DNA from 3 places in the Gluconobacter sp. DsW_058 genome. Region 1 is predicted to be linked to each of the others. Evidence: riboswitches for the same ligand, from Rfam matches in the RefSeq annotation. Region 1 holds a riboswitch; each other region holds the start of a gene.
What was found. Region 1 has a riboswitch for cobalamin ahead of metE (5-methyltetrahydropteroyltriglutamate--homocysteine S-methyltransferase). Riboswitches for the same ligand answer to the same signal wherever they lie in the genome.

Region 1 (3,276 bases):
AGCCACTGGCTCTGCGGGAACCAGACCAGCAGCGCGAAACCACGTCGCCATCTGCGCATCGGTAAACCCAAGCCGGACATGCGCATCCCGTGTGCGAAGTTCTTCCCGGTTATGGGAGGCAAAATCGATAATTAGTAAGCGACCGTTGGCATCCAGAATACGCGCGGCTTCCGCAATTACAGCAGCCGGATGCTGTGCGTAGTGCAGAACCTGATGCATGACTGCGACATCGGCTGAATGCTCCGGCAGCGGAAGGGCCTGAAAGTCCCCCTGCCGCAGATCAGCCTGCTCAAGACCAACTTCCGCAAGCTTGGTCCGCGCCAACCGCAGCATGGAGGGACTGCGATCAAACCCGATGACTGTCTGGGTGCCGCTTCCCAGCAGTTCCATCATGCGACCTGTTCCCGTGCCTATATCCACGAGCCGGCCGATCGGAGATGCTGAAAGCGTCTTTACGATCGCTGCTTCGACCTCCTGTTCGGACACATGCAAGGAACGCAACGCGTCCCATTCTGCCGCGTGGGTTTCAAACCAGTCTTCCGCCGCGAGCGCACGAACATCCCGAATGGCCTGCAAGCGAATACGATCCGCACGGATTTCCGCCGGTTCCCGCGCAGTCCATCGATCCAGCGCCATAAAGACAGGCTCCAGACGTTCCAGAACACCCAAAGTCAAAAAAACCCAGCTTCCTTCCTTGCGGCGCTCAATCAATCCCGCATCTGCCAGGATCTTCACATGCCGTGACACGCGGGGCTGACTTTGCCCGAGCACCTGCGCCACCTCGCCGATGGACAGTTCCATCTCGCGCAGAAGGGCCAAAATCCGCAGACGGGTCATGTCTGCCAGTGCCTGGAAAATGATGAGGGCCTGTTCCATATGGATTTACATATAAGGAGTTCTTTATATGAGCAAGAGCTATTGACTCTTTTTCGGAACATGCGGCAGTCATAAGGCTTGTCATGGTTCCACGTCGGATGTTCACGCATCCGGCGTGGCTAAGAGGGAAGCCGGTGCAAAGCCGGCGCTGCCCCCGCAACTGTCAGCGGCGAGTGCCGATTCCACACAGGCCACTGGGCGAAAGTCCGGGAAGGCGGAATCAGCGCGAAGACCCGTAAGCCAGGAGACCTGCCACGACACATAACATCCTCCGGCGGGGCGTTCCGGACGGGTCACGCATGTCTCCACGCCGCACATTTCCTGTTCGGGGCGTGAATGATCCTGCATGCCCTGCGAGCGCACTGCCACGAACCTGTCGAGGCTTTCATGACCGTCCGCGTCGCAACTCTGGGCTTTCCGCGTATCGGCACCCGCCGTGAACTGAAAACCGCTCTTGAACAGTACTGGGCAGGAAATTCTTCCGCCAATGATCTGCTTTCCACCGCCGCGTCCCTTCGGGCGTCAGCCTGGCAGCGCCAGAAAGACCTCGGCGCAGAGATCATCCCTTCCAACGATTTTTCGCTTTACGATCATGTGCTGGATACATCCGCAATGGTCGGTGCTGTTCCCGCCATTTACGGCAACGTGCAGGGCAAGGTGGACTTGGGAACCTACTTCGCCATGGCGCGCGGCTCCCAAACGACATCCGAAGAGTGTGGCTGCGGTCATGCTCATGGCGCACCTCAGGACGTTCCCGCCGCCGAAATGACCAAGTGGTTTGACACGAACTACCATTACCTTGTCCCGCAATTCACAGCAGACCAGACGTTCCGCCTCGCCTCTACAAAAGCGGTGGAGGAATATCATGAAGCCAAGGCGCTTGGGATTGAGACACGCCCCGTTCTGCTCGGACCTGTCAGCTTCCTGCTTCTGGGAAAATGTGACGGCCCGGCGTTTGATCGCCTTGATCTGCTCCCTGCCCTGCTGCCCATTTATGAACGGGTTCTGAACGCCCTCCGCGCAGAAGGCGCAGACTGGGTTCAGATTGACGAGCCCTGCCTTGTTCTGGATCTGCCGGACAATGCTGCCGCAGCTTTCAAAACGACCTACAACACTCTGACAGCCGCTGTTCCAGACCTCAAACTGATGCTCGCCACGTATTTCGGTGCGCTCGGAAACAATCAGGACATCGCCCTAAGCCTGCCAGTTCACGGCCTGCATGTGGATCTTGTCCGCGCTCCCGAACAGCTTGCATCCATTCTGGAAAAAGCACGACCTGACCTGCTGCTATCTCTGGGCGTAGTGGATGGGCGGAATATCTGGAAGGCCGACCTGAACGCGCTTCTGGACCATCTTGAACCACTGGCGCGCCAGCGTGACCTCATCCTTGCTCCGTCCTGCTCTCTCCTCCACACACCCATTGATCTGGAACGGGAGACAGATCTGGACGCGGATGTGAAATCCTGGCTCGCATTCGCCGTTCAGAAAATCGAAGAATTGTACACACTGGCACGCGCCCTGAATGAAGGCCGGGGCGCTGTGCAAGCCACTTTAGCCGAAAACGCTGCGGCTCTTCAGGCACGTCGCTCTTCCACGAAAATCAACGATCCTGCCGTTCAGGCACGCTCTGCAGATCGCAACCCAGCTCTCACCCAGCGCCTTTCCCCCTTCCCCGCGCGCCGTCCATTGCAACAGTCCAAACTCAGGCTGCCGCTTTACCCAACGACAACAATCGGGTCCTTCCCCCAGACGCCGGAAGTCCGCAAAGCCCGTGCAGATCATGCACGAGGAGAGCTCTCTTCCGAGGCTTACGAAACCTTCCTGCGGGAAGAAACCGCCCGGACCATCCGCTGGCAGGAAGAGATTGATCTTGATGTGCTGGTGCATGGCGAGTTTGAGCGCAATGACATGGTGCAGTATTTCGGGGAGCAGCTTTCCGGCTTTGCGTTCACGAAGCACGCCTGGGTTCAGTCCTACGGGTCCCGCTATGTCCGGCCACCCATCATTTTCGGGGATGTGTCACGCCCGAAAGCCATGACGGTTGAATGGTGGGAATATGCCCAGTCCATCACCAGCCGCCCGATGAAAGGTATGCTGACGGGGCCTGTCACGATCCTGAACTGGTCTTTCGTGCGAGACGATCAACCGCGTGCGGAAACATGCCGACAGATCGCTTTCGCGATCCGGGATGAAGTGTGCGATCTGGAAAAAGCCGGGGGCGGCATCATCCAGATTGATGAAGCCGCCTTGCGTGAAGGCCTGCCGCTCCGTCGCGCAGACTGGCAATCCTATCTGGACTGGGCCGTGGAGAGCTTCCGCATTTCAGCCTCGGGTGTGCAGGACGCCACACAGATCCACACCCATATGTGCTACTCGGAATTCAACGATATCATTGCCGCC
Region 2 (3,276 bases), on a different contig from region 1:
AATAATTATGAAAATTGGTGTTTTTCAAGAATCGCTTCGTAAAAGACGTTTTCCTGTCGAATCAGCTAAGAACTGGCCTTCACGGTCTGCCTTTGAATGCCAAGCCCTTCGATTTCCAGCTCTACGACATCCCCTGGTTTGAGATAGACTGGGTGAGGCTTGATGCCCATTCCGACGCCGGCAGGTGTGCCTGTGGCAATGATATCGCCCGGCATCAGGGTCATGTAGTTGCTGACATGTGAAATGATGCTGCGGACGTCAAAGATCATGTTGGAGGTATGCCCCGTCTGCCGACGGTGTCCGTTGACATCTAACCGCATGGAGAGCGCTTGCGGATCGGCGATCTCATCGGTCGTCACAAGCCATGGTCCCAAGGGCCCGAATGAGTCGCAGCCTTTGCCTTTGTCCCACTGGCTTGTCTGCATCTGAAATGAGCGTTCAGAGACATCATTGGCGACACAATATCCCGCAACATGCTCCAAAGCCTTCTCCGGGGAGACGTAGGACGCTTTTGTGCCAATAATGACTGCGAGTTCGACTTCCCAGTCCAATTTGGTGGCATGTTGGGGGATCAGAATACCATCGCTCGGACCCGTCAGGGCAGAGATGGCTTTCATGAAGACGATTGGCTCTGAGGGGAGGGGAAGGCCTGCTTCCTCGGCATGATCCCGATAGTTCAGGCCAATGCAGATATACTTTCCGGCACCTGAGAACGGAATACCGTAGCGTGGTGCTTCTGAAACGACAGGGAGAGTGGTCGGATTAATCGCCCGCAAGGCGTCCAGCTGCTCTGGAGACAGGTGGGCAACTGTAATATCAGGCAAAATCCCTTTGAGGCTTCTCAGGATGCCAGTGTCATCAATGAGTCCAGGTGTTTCTTGATCCAAGGGACCAAAACGACAGAGCTTCATCCTGCGACACTTTCTGTCCAGAATAGGAAAGCATGAGATTAGGCATGTTTTGGTTCCTCTTCCAAGGGATTGAGGGGCCTCCATTGTTCAAATTGATAACTTCAGTTATTAATATGTTATAACATACGTGTTTGACTATATGGGAGTTTCGGTTATGCCCCTGCTCAATGATGGTTCCCCGGAAGGGGATGAAAAGGGAACGCAGTGAAATGCTGCGGCTGCCCCCGCAACTGTGAGCGGTGAGGCTGATCACGATGGGTTCCGGGAACCCGGCCACTGGGGCGTCAGCCTTGGGAAGGCTCGCGATCTGCCGATGATCCGCAAGCCAGGAGACCTGCCATCGAAAATGGTCATGGACGAAGCGAAAGGGCGGGGTGCACCGGACGCAGCAGGATGTTTTTCCTGCTCATCGTAGTGACGCATTGTTGAGTGAAGTTTGCGTTATCCATGAGGAAAATCAGTTTTGTCGGTGTGTTGCCCGTCGCGGCATTGACCGTTTTTCAGCCCGCGTTCGCCCAGACAGAAGACGTCAGGAAGGCGGCAGCCAAAGCGAAAGAAGAGCACATTACGGCGCACGGTCGGGCGCAGCCGCTGAAGGATAGTGCTGTTATCGGGGGCAGACTTGGGCTGACAGTTCAACATAATCCTACGACGATCAATGTGATTCAGCGCAGCGTGATGGAACAGCGCGGCTATGTGCACGCTGAAGACGCCGCAGACAGTGCACCGGGCGTTTCTTCCGGTGGATCGCCAGGAAGTCCGGCGCAGATGATGATGCGCGGCTTCAGCGGAAATCAGGTTCTGATCCTGCGAGATGGCATTTATTATGGCCCGACCACGATGGTGAACCGTCCGCTCAACAGCTTCAATCTTGAGAGCGTTCAGGTTCTCAAGGGGCCGTCGTCTGTTCTGTACGGGCAGGGCGCTGTTGGCGGCACGGTGGACATGCGAACGCGTGATCCTGCGTTTGATGGGCCGCATGCCAATGCTCTGGTATCTTATGGCAGTTTCAATACGTGGAATGCTGGCGTGGGCGGTTCGGTTCCCATTACCGACACTTTGGCCATTCGAAGTGATTTCAGTCGTACCTCGTCTGATGGATACGTTGCTGGCGCAGATCCACACAGCAACGATTTCACGACAACGTTGCTCTGGCACCCTTCGAAGAAATTTACAGCCCGCTTTGGCGTCGACTATCTGACAGATCGCTTGTCGACGTACTATGGAACCCCTTTGGTCCCGCTGGCTCAGGTCCATGATGGCGTAGGTGGCCTGCTGTCGTCTTCCAAGGGATTAGGCGTAAGCCGGTCATCGCTCTGGCGGTATTACAATGCCAAGGATGCAAAAGCTGGCTCGGTTAATGTGACTCCGACGCTCCATCTGACGTGGCAGCCAACGGAGAACATGACGTTCCACAATAAAACCTATGTCCTTTATGCCAAGCGCAACTGGAATAACGCTGAATCCTACAGCTATATCGGTTCAGCCGGGCAGACGGACGCAGCGGGAAATGCCATTGCACCCGGTCGGGTCGGCCGGGATCGGTTCTATGTTTATATGAACCAGCATCAGGTTGGTGACACGCTGGATGGCCAGTTTGATTTCCACGTTTTCGGAATGAAGAACCGTCTGGTCGTCGGTGGAGACGCGTATTATGTGCGGCTCATCCGGAACCGTGGTTTTCCGGACGCGACATATGCGGACAGTGTTTCTCTGAGTAGTCCTGAGAGTACGGCCGTCGGAAGTTTTGCTGGGGAGTATCCATATACAAAATCTCCCACGACCATGGTGGACGCAGGCATCTTTATGGAAGACGTCCTGACCGTGAGGGACAATCTGCGTGTAGTGGGTGGATTTCGCTATGACTGGCTGAAACTGGACCGCCAGAATTATAGCCAGTCCGGTGCGTTCAATCCTGCGACCAGCTTTAAGGGGAACTACAATCCTGCCAACTTCAGGATTGGCCCTGTTTATGATCTGACAGACAACATCAGCCTCTACGGCGTGTACACAACGGCTGAAGATCCGCCGGGCTCCAATATCTTCCTGGTTAATAAAGGCCAGTTTTCACGCTTGAGTCAGTCCAGGCAGGGAGAAATCGGCGCCAAGGGTTCTTTCTGGAAAGGGCGCCTGTCCTCTACGCTGTCTCTGTACGATATCAGCCGTACCCGAGTTCTCGTTGCCACCGGTGTGGACAGCGTGGCAACTGCGGGCGTTCAGAAGTCACGGGGTGTGGAATGGCAGGGGGACCTCACGCTGGGCAAACACTGGAGCCTGTCGGGAAATGTCGCCTATACGTGGTCTCGTTATGGATCATTCCATCCCTCAGCGTCAGTGAATGCTTCCGGGAACGAGGTCCCGAACG
Region 3 (3,276 bases), on a different contig from region 1:
GAATTGAGACCCAGCCCAGCCCAACACCTGCCGCCGTTGCAGCCAGCCAAAACGTATGGATAGCCATCACAGCGGACCACGTCGTTGTTTCCGGCATGGTCGCACGTCCAAGACCATGTCCTTGATCCGGGAAGGTTTCGCAGAAGACGGCGACATGATGCGGGGCATCATCTAATCCGGCCAGTTTGAGCGTTGCATAGGATGCTGCTTGTTCGCCTGCATATCCCTGAAGGGCTTCCCGGTTACAGGTTTCAAAGCTCTTCCGAACGGCTGCTTTTCGCTCCGGGTTTTCAACGAGCACGAAGCGCCAGGGCTCACTCAAACCAACGGAAGGCGCTAGGGTCGATGCATGCAGGAGATCGTCCAGAACCGATGCGGGCAGAGGGTCACGTTGGAAATGTCGCGCATCCCGGCGCCATGTGAAAAGGCGCTCCAGATCTTTTCTGAAATCGTCTGAAAAGGCTGGTGCCGTCATGGTTTATCCGTTGCGTGCAAAAGGTTTGTCAGCGCCCGCCGTCAGGACACGGGATGCCAGAGGCCCGAAGAGCAGTCCGATCGTAGCCCACAGAACGATCTGCATCCCCAAGGCTGCCTCGCGGAAACGCCAGAGCACTGTTGCCGGGAAATCTGTTGGAACTTCATTGATATCAGGCATACCGGCTTGTACGGCGGCCACCAGAATGATGAAGATACCCAGAGAGGCTAGTACGCCGTTCCAATGACCCAGGTGCCGGATGAGTGGTCGGCTGACCATGTAGGACGCGGCTGCCGCGCAAAGTGACAGAGCGATCATACCGAAATAGGCGCCGGTTCGTAGGCCAATGGTCGATGGAAGGCCAACGGCAGGGGGATTGGGAGGATATTTCAGGTCCGGCACCAGCACGAACACAACGAATGCTGCGGCAGCCAGAAGTGCAGACAAGGCTCGCGGCGAAAAGCGGCCTATGCGACCGTACACAAAAGCAAAAATAGTCGCGAAAATGCCACCGTAAGCCGCGCCATACATAACGGCAGCGGTGAGAAGCCCGAAAGACGCCTGTATGCCTCGGCTGATAATTTCCGGTTCAGGCGGATCGCCAGCAGCGAGGTCTTTCGCGCTCTCGAATGCAATCGCAAGATTGACCTGCGGCTCTCCAAAAAAACGCGCAAACACGAACGCAAGCAATGCGGCAGCAATCCCGGCAATCATGCCGCGGCTCAAAAGACGACCTGTCATGAAACTATGCTGCGTTTAGTGGCAGGGGAAGCCGAGAAGATGGCGCCCATCATGAACAAATTCATGAACTGCGTGCCCTGAAATCAAAGACGTCGCACCTTGTTCTGCACCAACAAAATAAAGCAGCATAAGGCTGAGCACGACCGTAAAGGCAGCCCATGGAAGGAGCGTGCGGATCGGCAGCGCAACCGGTGCGGCGATGCTGGCGGGCAGGTGGGGCGGGGAAAGGCTCTGGCTCATAATAGGCTCCGCTGGAAAAGCGCGTTCTGCGGTTGAAAATTGATAAAGGAGGTCTGGCTTCGCAACGTGATTTCACGAGCATTACAGTGGCGCGACCGCACCGGATTTGCACCGGCTTCTCCCTGCTTTCGCTAACAGGGAGGATGTAACCTTTCATGCGGGAGTGTCAACTTTTCCATGCTGAGGCCAGCACTGTCAGGAGAACGCACTCAGCGAGACTGGCCGTTGCTCCGAGTACGTCTCCTGTATATCCGCCGAGCAGTTTCCGGGCTACGGCGCGAACTCCAAGCATCGTGAACAGTGCGGCAAGAATAGTCTGAAGACCTAAGTGTGCGGGGAGGCAAATCACCGTCATGCAAAAGCCAGAAAACAAGGCGGCCAGTAGCTGATCCCGGGTCAGGTTGGAGAGCTGCTGTGCCAACCCATTGTCACGAGCAGGCTTTGTGAGGAACGTCAGGAGAGGCAGGATAGTGCGGGAAAGTGCTCCCGTTACAGCCATTGCCGGCAAGATCATTGAAGGAGGCAGCGCTGCTAACGTCGTAACGCGGACGATTAAGCAGATGCCCAAAGCTAACGCCCCATAGCTGCCGATACGACTATCGCGCATGATGGTCAGGCGCTTCTCAGGAGTATGGCGTCCGCCACAGCCATCCGCCATATCCGCCAGTCCGTCTTCGTGCAGGCCTCCGGTTAAGAGAACTTGTAGGCCGACGCTCCAGGCTGCGGCTACCAGAGGGGGAACACTCAAGGCGCTCAGCAGCAAGAACACTGATGCGCTGAGAATACCGACAAGCGCCCCAACCAGGGGCCAGCACCAGGCAGACCGCGCCAGAGACCAGTCCTGTCCGCTGACGCGCAGCCATCCCAAGGGAAGGCGGGTCAGCAGGCCCGCACCACAGGCGATGTCTTCTCGAATGGTGCGCCAAAGCCTCATTGAATGGAGACGTCTGATTGGGAAACAGCAGCCTCTGCGAACGTCGCCATACCGTTGTGGCAGGCCAATGCCGCTCTGAGGACGGGAATGGCAACGGCAGACCCCGATCCCTCTCCAAGGCGCAAGCCTAGGTCCAGTATTGGTTTCAGCCTGAGGGCATCTGCCAGCTTGCGGTGACCAGCCTCAGCGGAACAATGCGAGAGCTGTGTGTGGTCGAGTGCTGAGGCGGTCAATTTGATCAATGGCAGCACGGCTGCGGTACAGACGAAGCCGTCAAGCAGAACCGGGATACGATGGTGTCTGGCGGCCAGAACACTTCCGAGTATGGCGGCCAGTTCGTAACCACCCAGACAACGTGCGGCGTCCAAGGGGTCGTTAAGTGACGCCGCGTGCAGACACAGAGCCTCATCAATCACAGAAGCCTTGAGATTGACGCCCCCCTGATCGAGACCCGTGCCACGTCCTGCCCAGTCCGCGCCTGTACCCCCCAGGAGTGCTGCGCAAAGTGCGGCGGAGGGGGTTGTGTTGCCAATACCCATTTCGCCGGGGCAAAACAGATCCAGCGTGGGGGATACGGCGGTGTATCCGACCGAGACCGCATCGAGAAATTCGTCTTCGCCCATAGCCGGGGTCGCGGTAAAATCTGCTGTGGCCTTTAGATTTCGGACGGGCACAACAGCAAGGTCCGCACCAGCATTCCGGGCAAGCTGATTGATTGCTGCGCCGCCACTCTGGAAATTCGACACCATCTGGGCCGTAACATCCGAAGGCCACGGAGATACCCCCCGGCGGACCACACCATGATTTCCTGCAAAAATCGTTATCTGAACCTGTTCTAGCGTTGGTTTCTGATGGCCTTGCCATTCACCGAGCCAAATGGACAGCT

Region 2: another riboswitch for cobalamin. It lies ahead of HK24_RS06720 (TonB-dependent siderophore receptor); the one in region 1 lies ahead of metE (5-methyltetrahydropteroyltriglutamate--homocysteine S-methyltransferase).
Region 3: another riboswitch for cobalamin. It lies ahead of HK24_RS11990 (CbtB-domain containing protein); the one in region 1 lies ahead of metE (5-methyltetrahydropteroyltriglutamate--homocysteine S-methyltransferase).

Annotation. Positions count from the first base shown of each region.
Region 1 covers NZ_JOPH01000033.1:47,865-51,140, reverse strand. The annotation lists gene HK24_RS06355 (metalloregulator ArsR/SmtB family transcription factor) at 1-876, opposite strand, end outside; cobalamin riboswitch at 944-1,148, shown strand; gene metE (5-methyltetrahydropteroyltriglutamate--homocysteine S-methyltransferase) at 1,264-3,276, shown strand, end outside.
Region 2 covers NZ_JOPH01000034.1:4,231-7,506, forward strand. The annotation lists gene HK24_RS06715 (fumarylacetoacetate hydrolase family protein) at 66-911, opposite strand; cobalamin riboswitch at 1,066-1,268, shown strand; gene HK24_RS06720 (TonB-dependent siderophore receptor) at 1,359-3,276, shown strand, end outside.
Region 3 covers NZ_JOPH01000068.1:44,540-47,815, forward strand. The annotation lists gene bluB (5,6-dimethylbenzimidazole synthase) at 1-475, opposite strand, end outside; gene HK24_RS11985 (CbtA family protein) at 479-1,216, opposite strand; gene HK24_RS11990 (CbtB-domain containing protein) at 1,232-1,456, opposite strand; cobalamin riboswitch at 1,485-1,626, opposite strand; gene cobS (adenosylcobinamide-GDP ribazoletransferase) at 1,623-2,390, opposite strand; gene cobT (nicotinate-nucleotide--dimethylbenzimidazole phosphoribosyltransferase) at 2,387-3,276, opposite strand, start outside.